DNA from 4 places in the Thalassospira sp. Z349TD_5 genome. Region 1 is predicted to be linked to each of the others. Evidence: predicted binding sites of a transcription regulator. Region 1 holds the regulator's gene; each other region holds the start of a gene.

Region 1 (3,158 bases):
GCTCCGGAACTTGAACGGGCGTTGAAGCTTAAGTCGCGTCTGATCGGGGTCAACAACCGCAACCTCAAAACCATGGAAACGTCACTCACCACCACCGAAGAACTGGCCGCCATGGTTGATGCGGACCGTTTGCTGGTCGCCGAAAGCGGTCTGTTCACACCAGATGATTTGTCGCGCATGGCAAAGGTCGGCGCGCAATGCTTCCTGATTGGCGAAAGCCTGATGCGTCAGGACGACGTTGCCACGGCTACCCGCACACTACTTGGCCACACGGCCTGATTGGGATCGGACAGTTTTATGGCAGACAAACTTTCCCATATTGATGCAGGCGGTAACGCGGTGATGGTCGATATTTCGGCCAAGGCCGAGACTGCCCGCATTGCCGTTGCCAAGGCCCGCGTTTTGATGTCGCCCGAAACAGCGAAACTGATTGCCGAACGCGGCCACAAAAAGGGGGATGTTCTTGCCATCGCCCAATTGGCCGGGATCATGGGGGCCAAGAAAACCCCGGATCTGATCCCGCTCTGTCATCCCCTGCCGCTGACATCGGTGACGGTTGATCTTGAACTGGTTGACGGCGTTGATGCGGTTGATATTACCGCCACCTGCAAGACCACGGGTAAAACCGGGGTCGAGATGGAGGCATTGACGGCCGCCTCTGTTGCGGCACTGACGGTGTTTGACATGTGCAAGGCGGTCGATAAGGGCATGCAGATTACTGATCTACGTGTGACCCGAAAAGAAGGTGGCAAATCAGGCACCTTCGTCGCCGATTAGACCCCATTCGATTATTCACATATTTTGAATAATGATGGCGATTAGACAGATTTGATGTGAAATCATATCGATGCGCTTGACCTGTAAAAAGAACTAAAGTAGAACATCTATGTATTCTTTTTGTTCTTGTTACAGGTTCGGAAAATATCATGCTGACGCGCAAGCAATATGAATTGCTGGTCTATATCGACAATTACCTTCGCGATCGCGGTATCTCGCCCTCTTTCGATGAAATGAAGGAGGCACTGGACCTTAAATCCAAATCGGGCATTCATCGCCTGATTACCGGGCTTGAGGAACGCGGGTTTATCCGCCGCCTTGCCCATCGCGCACGGGCACTTGAGGTCTTGCGCCTGCCGGAAAACAGCGATGATGATGCGCCCGAGACCCCGAACAATGTGACATCGCTTGCCAGTGCGCGCAAAACCCCGCATCGGCCAACAACGGTCCCGACGGCCTTTTCTGACAACAGTGACGCCATTTCGCTGCCGCTGTATGGCCGGATTGCTGCGGGTACCCCGATTGAGGCGCTGCGCGATCAAAGCACGATGGTTCAGGTACCCGCCGCCCTTCTGGGGGCTGGTGATCACTATGCGCTTGAGGTCTCAGGCGATTCCATGATTGATGCCGGGATTCTTGATGGCGATACGGTGCTGATCCAGCGGTGCGAGCAGGCCCATGACGGCACCATCGTCGTTGCCCTGGTCGATGACAGTGAAGCGACCCTTAAGCGCCTTAAACGCGGCCGCGGTGAAGTCATGCTTGAACCTGCCAACGCGCGTTATGAGACCCGATCATTGTCACCGGACCGGGTTCGTATTCAGGGGCGTCTGGTGGGACTTTTGCGCCAGTACTAAGGCAAGCCAGACTAAGCTCTGCCCCATACATACATCCATTTTTGTTTCGCCCGGCTTTGATGAAGGCCGGGCGAAATTTATTTGTATGATGATTACTTTTTTGGTGGTTTCGTGCTGTTTGTTACCGGCTGTTTTGCCGGTTCCGGTGCGGCTCAGCGGGCAATCCTGCCACCAATGACAATCCATGGCCAGCCGCCGGTTTCGGTTCGAACCGATCTCACCGGGTTTTCATGATTGTCCGGATCAATGGTCACTCCGCCCTGCCACCACAACACATCATCATCGACCAGAATATCAGCCCCTGCTGCGCGGCATTGGGTTTGGGGCAGATCACTTTTGAGATCGACCACGATATCGGCATTGCGACAGGCATAGAACGGGTTGGCGAATGTGTTGGCGATCACGATGGTCTTTTGCCCATCACCACCCATTACATCACCCCCCATCACAACACGGCACGGATCATTGGCACATGTTTGCAGATGCCGGTCTTCATTTTCAGGACGCAGCCCAAACCGTGCCATCCATAGGGATTTTTGAAATGAAGACAGTTTTTGCGGGATGTGGAGAACCTGTTGGTCGCGATCAAAAACCGCCCAGCTTTCCCTGTCCCCGGAAATCAGAATATCGGGTGAATGATGGCGCGATTGAATGATTATCCCCGCGATCAGTATCGGGATCACAGGTAACACCAACCAGCGATCCCGCCAGATCACGCACCATGTTAGCGCTAACATCGCGCAAGATACCGCCACGGCATCAAGGCCCGCAACGTACCATAATCCCCATTCGACACTGCCCAACCCGGATGCGGTATCAAGTAAAACGGTCAAACCGGGCTGCATCAACCACAGTACGGGGTATTCCAACCCAAAGGGCATCAGGGCAAGTGCGGCAACAATCAATGGCATGATCCAAAACGCCATTACCGGTATGGCAATCAGGTTTGCCACCACGCCCAAGGCCGATATCCGGCCGAAGTGATAGCCAATGATCGGGGCCGTCACAGCGGTAACAATGATGCCCGTGATGACAAGCCCGACCAGATAGACCATCACGCGTTCAAACCATGGTCGGGCTCCCTGCCCGTCAAGCCAACGCCGTCCCGGTCCATCATAAAAAGCAACCAGCGCGCCGACAGCGGCAAAGGAAAGCTGAAAACTTGCGCCCAAAACCACATCCGGTCGCAAGAGCAAAACAATCACCGCAGCCACCCCGACCAGACGCAGCGAAATGGCGCGTCGATCCAGTAGCAAGGCAACCCAAACCACAAGCAGCATGACATATGCCCGTTGGGTCGGAACGGTCGCGCCGGATAATCCGAGATAGACCAGCCCGGCCACCATCGCACCAACGGCGGCCCATTTCTTGATCGGATAACGCAAGGCAATCGTTGGGACTGCCGCCAAGCCCAAGCGGATCAGGAAAAATACCGTTCCGCACAGAAGCCCCATATGCAGGCCAGATATTGCCAAAAGATGGGCCAGTCCGGATTTTCGCAAATCTTCGGCAATATCGGGCCGG
Region 2 (3,158 bases), 190 kb from region 1:
CCCGATGTCCGTGACATCGACAGATAATCCAGACCGACATCACGCAGGAAACGCAGGCGATCATTGATTTCTCGCAAGATTCTGCGCGCAATCTCGGTTTCCTTGGGATTCAGTTTGTCTTCAAGGGCCAGGAACCAATCGGCCGCCTTGGCGATTGAAAGGTCTGTGATGCGCGAGATTTCAGCCCCATCGACCTTAACAGCCAAGGCTTCGGGTTTGAGACGCTGCCCGTTACAGGTCGGGCAGTTTGACACCATCTGGTATTTGGAAAGCTCGTCACGGGCCCACTGGCTGTCGGTTTCGCGCCAACGACGCGACATGTTTGGAATGACGCCTTCAAACGGGCGTGAAACCTTATAGCTGCGCGATCCATCGTCATAGGTCACGGTGACGTCTTCGTCGCCAGAGCCAAACAGGATGGTGTCCTGTGCGGTTTTGGGCAGCTTTTCCCACGCAACGTTGGTTTTAAAACCAAAATGCTTGGCGACAGATTTCAGGGTTTGCAGATAATATTTCGATGTTGAGCTGGCCCACGGTGCAACCGCGCCATCATCAAGCGTTTTGCTTTCATCGGGCACCACCAGCATCGGATCGAATTCCATCTGGGTGCCAAGACCGTCACAGGCCGGGCAGGCGCCAAACGGATTGTTGAATGAGAACAGACGTGGTTCGATTTCCTCGATCGTGAAGCCAGAAACCGGGCAGGCGAACTTGGCGGAGAATACCGTGGTGTCGCCCGTTTTGGCGTCTTCGGCAAGGACAATGCCATCGGTCAGTTCAAGGGCGGTTTCAAAACTGTCGGCAAGGCGCGTTCCGATGCTGTCCTTGACGATCAGACGATCAACAACAACAGAAATATCGTGTTTGAGTTTCTTGTTGAGGTCTGGCGCGTCATCAATGTCATACATTTCACCATCGATTTTGACGCGCTGAAAACCGCGTGACCGTAAATCACGCAGTTCTTTTTTGTATTCACCCTTGCGGCCACGCACGATGGGGGCCAGCAGATACAGACGTGTGCCTTCTTCCATCTCGAGCACGCGGTTGACCATCTGCGATACGGTCTGACTGACAATCGGCAATCCGGTAGCCGGTGAATAGGGGATGCCAACGCGCGCCCAGAGAAGACGCATATAGTCATAAATCTCTGTAACAGTACCAACGGTCGAGCGCGGATTACGCGACGTTGTTTTCTGCTCAATCGAAATCGCCGGTGACAGGCCGTCGATGTATTCGACATCGGGCTTTTGCATCAGTTCAAGAAACTGCCGCGCATAAGCCGACAGGCTTTCGACATAGCGACGCTGGCCTTCGGCATAGATTGTATCGAATGCCAGCGAACTTTTACCCGATCCTGACAGGCCGGTAATCACAACCAAAGCGTCACGGGGCAGTTCTACGTCAATGTTCTGCAGATTGTGTTCTTTCGCACCGCGAACCGAAATTTTCGTCAGCATGTCGGGCCTTTTGTTCCTGAATTGTTCGGAAAGTGTATAGAGGAGGCAACCTGTATACGCAAGCATGCCCCTGACAGTTCCTGTCAGTATTTGTCAGGAGAGATCTTTTTCGCAACCAAGGTCGACATGGATGCATGAAAAAGCCCGCCGAACAAGTCCGGCGGGCTTCACAAATCTTTTGACCGTTTCAGGCGGACTAGCCTTTGGTCACCGAACGACCGATCGCACCAAGATCCTTGAAGGCTTCTTCGAGGCGCGCAGCCATCGAAAGTTCAGCTTCGCGGATCCAGACACGCGGATCATATTGTTTTTTGTAGGGTTTGTCGGTTTCAGGATCGACCTGATATTTAAAGGCGCGATCGTTTGCTTCGACATACTCACCAACCGGACGGGCATAAGCGAACTGAGTGTCGGTATCGATGTTCATTTTGAAAACACCATAGCCAACGGCTTCTTCGATTTTCGCTTTTTCCGAACCCGAACCACCGTGGAACACGAAGTCCAACGGGCTATCGCCAAGACCATGCTTCTCGGCGACGAATTTCTGGCTTTCGAGAAGGATTTCAGGGCGCAGTTTGACGTTGCCCGGCTTGTAGACGCCGTGCACGTTGCCAAATGCTGCTGCGACCGAGAAATGGCCGAGCGGTGACAGGCGACGATAGGCTTCTTCGACTTCTTCGGGACGGGTGTAAAGACGCGGATCAATTTCCTCGATCGAGGTATCGAGTTCATGGCCGATCCCGTCTTCTTCGCCACCCGTGACGCCCAGTTCGATTTCTAGGCTCATTTCGATGGCGGACATACGCTTGAGGAAGGTTTCACAGGTTGAACAGATTGTCTTCGAGTGGTTCTTCGGAAAGATCAAGCATGTGCGAGCTGTAAAGCGCTTTGCCTTCTTCGGCATAGGCCTTTTCGCTCCATTTCAGCATTTCATCGACCCATGGCACGAACTTGCGGTTCGCGTGATCGGTATGCAGGACAACCGCAACACCATAATACTCAGCCAGAAGCTGTGCATGGCGTGCGGCTGAAACGGCGCCCACAACGCGGGCAGCCGCAGCGTCCTTGATGCCCTTGCCGGCAAAGAACTGTGCACCACCATTCGAAAGCTGAATGATAATGTCAGAACCGGCATTTGCAGCGGCCTCAAGGGCGGCATTCATCGTGCTTGACGATGTGATATTGACAGCGGGTAAGGCATAACCATCCTGCTTACAAGCAGCGACAAGGTCACGATAGGCAGCACCGGTAACAACACCGGGTTTAACGGAAGGCATGTGGGTACTCCTCCTGGGGGTCAGAGTAAAACAGGTGCCCCCATCCGAACCGACTGGTCCGCAGCAAGGGCAATCCGCAAAGAGCCCAATGCATCTTCCATATGCTGCGTAAGGTCAAGATTTTCCGTTATAGACTTTAGGAAAAATTGCTGTTCACGCAGACACAGGCCGTCATGATCGGGCTCGTCATCAGTTTTGATGATCTCGTCCAATTGTGTAAATTCTCCGGCACTGTTTGTGGCAGCATGGTGAAGTTTCAGCGCATTTGTCTTGGTGTGGGTATCAATATCGGCTGAACCAGCGCCTTTTTCTTCGACATCGGTGATGGAAACGCTGCCCTTTGGCCCGATCACGTCTTTCACAAAAAAGGCGGTTTCGCTGATCATCGGGCCCCATCCGGCTTCGTACCAGCCGATGGATCCAT
Region 3 (3,158 bases), 1.4 Mb from region 1:
GAGCTTCCTTGAAGGCGTGCGTCGTGGTGTCTTTACCGTCCCAGGGGACGCCGAAGGCGGCGTTGCGTTTGAGCCGGTCCTGAAAATAGCGGGTGAACACGGCTATTCCGGCTGGCTGGTGATTGAGGCCGAACAGGACCCCAATGTGCGCAACCCGTTTGAATACCAGTCACTGGGATTGAAATCGCTCCGCGATATGGCCGAGAAAACCGGACTGGATACCAGACTGGATAAAGGAGACATCTGATGGCAGACCTGCTTAGAAAACCAAGTGGAAAACACGGCAAGGTGCATGACATTACCGCCAAAGATGCCAATTGGGGATATGTCGGGTTTGGTCTGTATCACCTGAAAGCTGGCGAAAGTGCTGCCGAGGCAACAGGGGATCGTGAAGTCATTCTGGTTCTGGTCGAAGGCAAGGCAAGCATTTCTGTCGATAATCAGGATTTCGGTGAACTTGGCAAACGCATGAGCGTTTTTGAGCGGATCCCGCCAGCTTGCGTCTATGCACCCAATGAGGCGAACTGGAAAGCGATGGCCACGACGGATTGTACGCTTGCGGTTTGTACCGCACCGGGCAAGGGAAATTACCCGGCACGGGTGATCAGTGACATTGAACTGGTTGAGCGTGGCAAAGGGGCCAATACCCGCTATATTCATCCGATTGCGATGGAAGATAAAGACATTGCCGATAGCCTGCTGGTGACCGAGGTGTTTACTCCGCAAGGCAACTGGTCAAGTTATCCGCCCCATCGTCATGATGAGGATAACTATCCTGACATGACCTATCTTGAAGAGACCTATTATCATCGCCTTAACCCTGCTCAGGGGTTTGGGTTCCAGCGGGTCTTTACCGAGGATGGCGAGTTGGATGAAACCATGGCGGTTTCAGATGGCGATGTTGTTCTGGTGCCCAAGGGCCATCATCCGTGCGGCAGTCCATATGGCTATGAGATGTATTATCTTAACGTCATGGCGGGGCCGATGCGCAAATGGCGTTTCCAAAACCATCCAGATCATAACTGGATATTCCAGCGCGATAGCAAGTGATTGCAGACTGATCGAGAGTTTTCCGCGAATACGGCTGAGCCATTTGGAGGCTTTTCTCGTTGGTGTGCATGCAAGTAGATGTCGTCTTTTCTGGTACTAAGTAAATACTCATATCAAATGAGTATTTACTTAAATCTCCCAACGAAATGCCACACGCTTCCCGCCGGTCATAATTTGGAATTATGACCGGGGAACAGATACTTGTTTGTTCTGATTGATATTCTTCTGAGCCTTGTTGTCATGTGGTTCTGATAGAAGAAGATAAATCGATAGAATCCGGTAGGCTGCAATAGCTTGGAAGGAAGGATACTCAGGAGTTTCAATTTGACTCTGGAGTATGTTAGCGCCTAGAAAAGAACAAATAGTGAACATATGTTGTGTGTGATGTTAACTGAACGGCTTGATGAGGCGCGTGCGGCCTTGGCACAGCTCGACAAACAGTGGAAGGGGCGGGTTGCTTGTCCGGACGGTGAGACGGGTGATGTGATTTCGCATGCCTTTGGGAATGTGTCGCTATCCCGGCATATTGGTCCTGTCGGTATTCGATCTGTTGGCTTGCATGAAGTGGTTTGCAGTCATGACGATGGGGCCGCATCGGTTCTGGCGTGGCATCTTGCGCAGATTGGCGAAAGTAAATGTGAAACAGGACCGTGTGGCAAATCTGTCTTTTGGATCAGGCAGCGGCGGGCCATTGATCAGGGTCGGTTTTATCATTTGTCCTTGCCTTATCTGGCATCGGGTCCGCCGCCCTTGATGATGACGACCGGGCAGCAGGTTACGGCTCTTTGGGCATGTGAAGAAGTTGCCAAATCCGGGCAGGTCGCATCGGTTATTCTGGAAACGACTGACTATGGCTTGACGGCGGCCAGACGTCTGCAACTGGCGTGTGAGAAGGCTGGGACCCGTTTGATCGTGCTGAGAAGGGCGCAACAGACCAAACGTCTTGCACCATCCAGTGCGCTAACGCGCTGGAAAATCGAACCTTCCGATGACCGGAAGACAAACAGTACAGGAAATATTCATCATCTCAGCCTGATCGGGGGACGTGGGGTTCGACCGGGCGGCTGGAGAGTTGAGATCAATGCAGCAACGTTTTCTATATCTGTGGTTGACGCAATGGAAGATCGACTGCCATCGGATCGCGTCGCCTGTGTGCGGAAATGAAACACGGCAAATCCCCAAGGCCGATGTGCCACTGATCATCACGCGTGTTGATCCCAAAGGCGTTCTGGTGTGCGGATTGAATGGTGCTGCGTATCAGGCGGGGCTGCATGGTGCCATGCGCCTGTCCGATGCGCGCAGCATCCTGCCTGATCTGACGAATATTTCCGAAGAACCCGACCGTTATCAATCGGAACTAACCCGTCTGATCCAGTTTATGGATCGCTACAGCCCATGGATCGCACCAGACCGTATGCTGCATACCCAAAGCTTGCAGGGGGACGCGGGCTTATGGCTCGACATTACGGGCGGGAGCCATTTATTTGGCGGCGAAGCTGCAATGCTGGGGCAGGTTTTGCGTGATGTGCAGGCACGTGGCATGCATGCGCGTGCTGCGATTGCCGATACCGCCGGGGCGGCTTGGGCAGCGGCACGCTGTCATCCTGATGCGCCCGATCAGCGCATCCTGCATCTGCCGCGCGATCATACGGTTGCTGCACGATTTCCTGTGTCCTGTCTCAGGCTAGCGGATGATATTTTGACCTTGCTTTCCCGACTTGGGCTCAAACGTCTTGGCGATATTACGCCATTACCGCGCGCGAACATCACTACCCGGCTGGGGCCGAATGTTTTGCAACGTCTTGATCAGTTTTATGGCCGCCTGCCAGAACATCTGAGTTTTGAATTGCCCAAACATCGCTGGCTGATCGGACGCAGTTTTGGCGAACCATTGGGCGATGCCGTCACCCTTTCGCAGGCGGTTGAAGCCATGATGGGGGAGTTGTGCGAAAGACTTCGGGGCGAAAACCTGGGTCTGCGCCGTGTCGTTTTGCGCTGTATACAGGTCGATGGGCATACCCATACGATTGCTGTGACAACCGGCAGTCCGTGCCAGATCGAGCTTCATATCCTGCGGCTTCTTGCGGAAAAAATGCCCGGTGTGGATG
Region 4 (3,158 bases), 960 kb from region 1:
TTCCTGATCCGAAACATCGGTCGCAACCCGCACCACCCACATGCCCGGCGCACTGATGCGGACCTTGGCAATGCCGCTGCCGCGTTCATCGGTCAGTGTTTCACTGGCATAGGCCCATGACGACGGCGTGTCGGTAAAGCCGCCATAGGTCGCCAATACCGTGGTTGTCAGGGGCTGCCCATCAAGCAGGATCTGGAACGTCGCATCCTGACCGATCGCGGTATTGCGTGGATCAGAAAGCGGGACAATTTCAAGTTTATCGCCAACCGGGGTTCTGACGAAATCATCGGCGGAATCGTCGGAAGTCGCGCCAACCAGATGTTTGGCAAATTTTTCATAGCGAACCGCGGCAATCGCATCGGCATGTTGATCAAGACCGCCTTCCTGCCAACCATCGGGAGTCTGTGACCAGACAACGGGCAGACGATGTGCCGATAGCCATGCTGCGGTGTCAGGAACATCAAACGTCCCGATCAGATTAGGGGCGTCGGGGTTGATTTTGAAATCAAGGGCCGTTTTCTGATCGCGCGTGATCAAAGTCGCACTAAGATGCTTGGCGGCTTCGGCTTCTTCTGGGGTGCTGAAAATATGGCTCGAATCCAGCGTGAAAGTCGCCCTATCGCCCGGTTTGACATCGATTGGGCTGCTGGTTGTGGTGAATTCGTGGGCGGTTGCCACACCGCTCAAAATACAGCCAAGGGCGGCAATAATCACACCGGGTGCGAACTTTGATTGAAACATCTGCTATCCTTTGGGAAATTAGGTCTATAGAAAAGGAAGTATGAACTTTTCAAATTTGTTCATACGAGTCAAGCCGATGATTTTGAAAAGGGAATTGTGATGACCCGCGTCACCGTATCGATTGAAGATGATTTGATGGAGGCCTTTGATGCCTTTCTTAATCAGCGCGGCTATACCAACCGATCCGAAGGGTTTCGCGACCTGATCCGTGAAAAACTGCAAAACACCAAGCTTGCTGAAGATGCAAACGGGGTGGGGATTGCGGTCTTAAATTATGTGTATGATCACGAAGAACGCATGCTGGCATCTCGCCTGATGAGCACCCAGCACGAACATCATAATTTAACGGTCTCGACAGTTCATTTTCACATTGATCATGATACCTGCCTTGAAAGCGTGACACTGCGCGGCAGCCTTGCCGAAATTCGTGCCTTTGCCGATAAGGTTCTGGCCCAGCCCGGTGTGCGCCATGGTGAACTTTACTCCGTGCCCGGCGAGATGCATGTGGAATCCCATCACCACGGCGGGGATCATCATGGGCATGCGCATAAGCACGAACATCTGAAAATCACGACGTAATTTCCTTATTTTCCGCAGCATCACGGTATGGTGGGGCATGAGAGGGCGGTCAATACGGGGGTGTTTGATCCAAATATTCGGACCCGCAAATGAGAACAAACTTGCAACATCGAAAATTCTATGTAAATGTTCGCATTATGTTCTCAAGCGCTCTGCTGGCGTGCACAGGCAATTCAATCTGTTAAGGCAGCAGGCTTCTTAAGCGGTGGCGTTCCGCATTTAGGTCCGGGGAACCGCCTGCGTTGCATCCTACCCGGCCCTGTGGAATAAGAGAGTTCGAGCAATGATTCAGACCGCGCTGCATTTGGTGGATAAGGATACTATGGATAAGCAGAAGGCACTCGAAGCCGCCCTCGGGCAGATTGAACGCGCATTTGGCAAGGGCTCGATTATGAAGCTCGGCCAGCGTGATAGCGGCATTGATATTTCCGCAATTTCAAGCGGTTCGCTTGGGCTGGATATCGGGTTGGGCATTGGTGGCTTGCCGCGCGGCCGTATTGTTGAAATTTACGGTCCGGAAAGTTCGGGTAAGACCACATTGGCCCTGCACACCATCGCCGAAGCCCAGAAACTTGGCGGCACCTGTGCGTTTGTCGATGCGGAACACGCGCTTGATCCGGGATATGCCCGTAAATTGGGTGTGAATACCGACGAATTGCTAATTTCGCAGCCAGATGCCGGTGAGCAAGCTCTTGAAATCGCCGATACGCTGGTGCGTTCCGGGGCGATTGATGTTCTGGTTGTCGATTCGGTTGCTGCCCTTGTGCCGCGCGCCGAACTTGAAGGCGAAATGGGCGACACCCACGTTGGCCTGCAGGCCCGTTTGATGAGCCAGGCGCTGCGTAAACTGACCAGTTCGGTTTCGCGGTCGAACTGCATGGTGATCTTCATCAACCAGATCCGTATGAAGATCGGTGTGATGTTTGGTAGCCCGGAAACCACATCGGGTGGTAACGCGCTTAAGTTTTATGCGTCTGTCCGACTTGATATTCGCCGCATCGGTCAGATCAAGGACCGTGACGAGGTCGTGGGCAACCAGACCCGTGTCAAAGTTGTTAAAAACAAAATGGCACCGCCGTTCAAACAGGTCGAATTCGATATCATGTACGGCGAAGGTATCTCCAAGATGGGTGAAATCCTTGATCTTGGTGTTAAGGCCGGCATTGTCGAGAAGTCAGGTTCGTGGTTCTCCTATAACTCGACCCGTATCGGGCAGGGCCGTGAAAACGCCAAGACTTTCCTGCGTGAGAATCCGGAAATGACCAACGAAATCGAAGCCAGCATTCGCGAGAGTGCCGGTCTGATTTCCGAGGCGATGACCAATATGAAAGAAGATGATCCGTCAAACGACGATTGATCTTCTTTGATCTACGACACAAAAACGGGCGTGCTTTGGGTGCGCCCGTTTTTTTGTGTCGAGGTGTCTGGGGGCTGATTACTGTGAGATGCTGGTTTGCTGTGTCACGGTTGAATGGCTTTGCCATTTGGTTGGCGTGCTGCCGGTGATACGCAGGAATTCGCGATTGAAATTTGACTTGGTATTAAAGCCACTTGCCAGCATGGCGGTGGTGACGTTCTGCCCCGTTTCCAATTCCCGGCAGGCATGTTCAATGCGCAGCTTGTTGATATAGCGCGACACGTTTTCGCCAGTGACAAGATTAATCGCGGTTGAAACCTGCTTAAGCGGAAAGCCCAAACGCCGCGCCAACCGTGCCAGCGTCAGATCAGGATCAAGATAAAGCTTCTTGCCAATGACCAGTGCTTCAAGCTGTTCCATGATGGCGTGAACGGGCACATCCTCATTGGCTTTATGAGGCGCGTTTTCCTGTCGGTGCATT

Evidence for each region. The regulator LexA, encoded in region 1, represses DNA repair genes until DNA is damaged. The targets are predictions, from matches to a motif close to ATGTTCTANTTTGGTTC.
Region 2: uvrA (excinuclease ABC subunit UvrA) is a predicted target of LexA. The motif match lies at 1,468-1,484, and genes of this name have one in related genera.
Region 3: AC0VXT_RS15850 (ImuA family protein) is a predicted target of LexA. The motif match lies at 1,283-1,299, and genes of this name have one in related genera.
Region 4: recA (recombinase RecA) is a predicted target of LexA. The motif match lies at 1,447-1,463, and genes of this name have one in related genera.

Annotation. Positions count from the first base shown of each region.
Region 1 is NZ_CM149654.1:1,991,256-1,994,413, reverse strand. Features, by position in the region: gene trpC (indole-3-glycerol phosphate synthase TrpC) at 1-279, shown strand, start outside; gene moaC (cyclic pyranopterin monophosphate synthase MoaC) at 298-777, shown strand; gene lexA (transcriptional repressor LexA) at 927-1,634, shown strand; gene AC0VXT_RS08975 (ComEC/Rec2 family competence protein) at 1,787-3,158, opposite strand, start outside.
Region 2 is NZ_CM149654.1:2,176,276-2,179,433, reverse strand. Features, by position in the region: gene uvrA (excinuclease ABC subunit UvrA) at 1-1,457, opposite strand, end outside; gene AC0VXT_RS09905 (class II fructose-bisphosphate aldolase) at 1,654-2,244, opposite strand; gene AC0VXT_RS09900 (class II fructose-bisphosphate aldolase) at 2,276-2,734, opposite strand; gene AC0VXT_RS09895 (Gfo/Idh/MocA family protein) at 2,755-3,158, opposite strand, start outside.
Region 3 is NZ_CM149654.1:3,427,679-3,430,836, reverse strand. Features, by position in the region: gene iolE (myo-inosose-2 dehydratase) at 1-247, shown strand, start outside; gene iolB (5-deoxy-glucuronate isomerase) at 247-1,050, shown strand; gene AC0VXT_RS15850 (ImuA family protein) at 1,435-2,214, shown strand; gene AC0VXT_RS15845 (Y-family DNA polymerase) at 2,201-3,158, shown strand, end outside.
Region 4 is NZ_CM149654.1:1,035,113-1,038,270, forward strand. Features, by position in the region: gene AC0VXT_RS04600 (DUF4198 domain-containing protein) at 1-741, opposite strand, end outside; gene nikR (nickel-responsive transcriptional regulator NikR) at 841-1,320, shown strand; gene recA (recombinase RecA) at 1,604-2,677, shown strand; gene AC0VXT_RS04615 (helix-turn-helix domain-containing protein) at 2,756-3,158, opposite strand, start outside.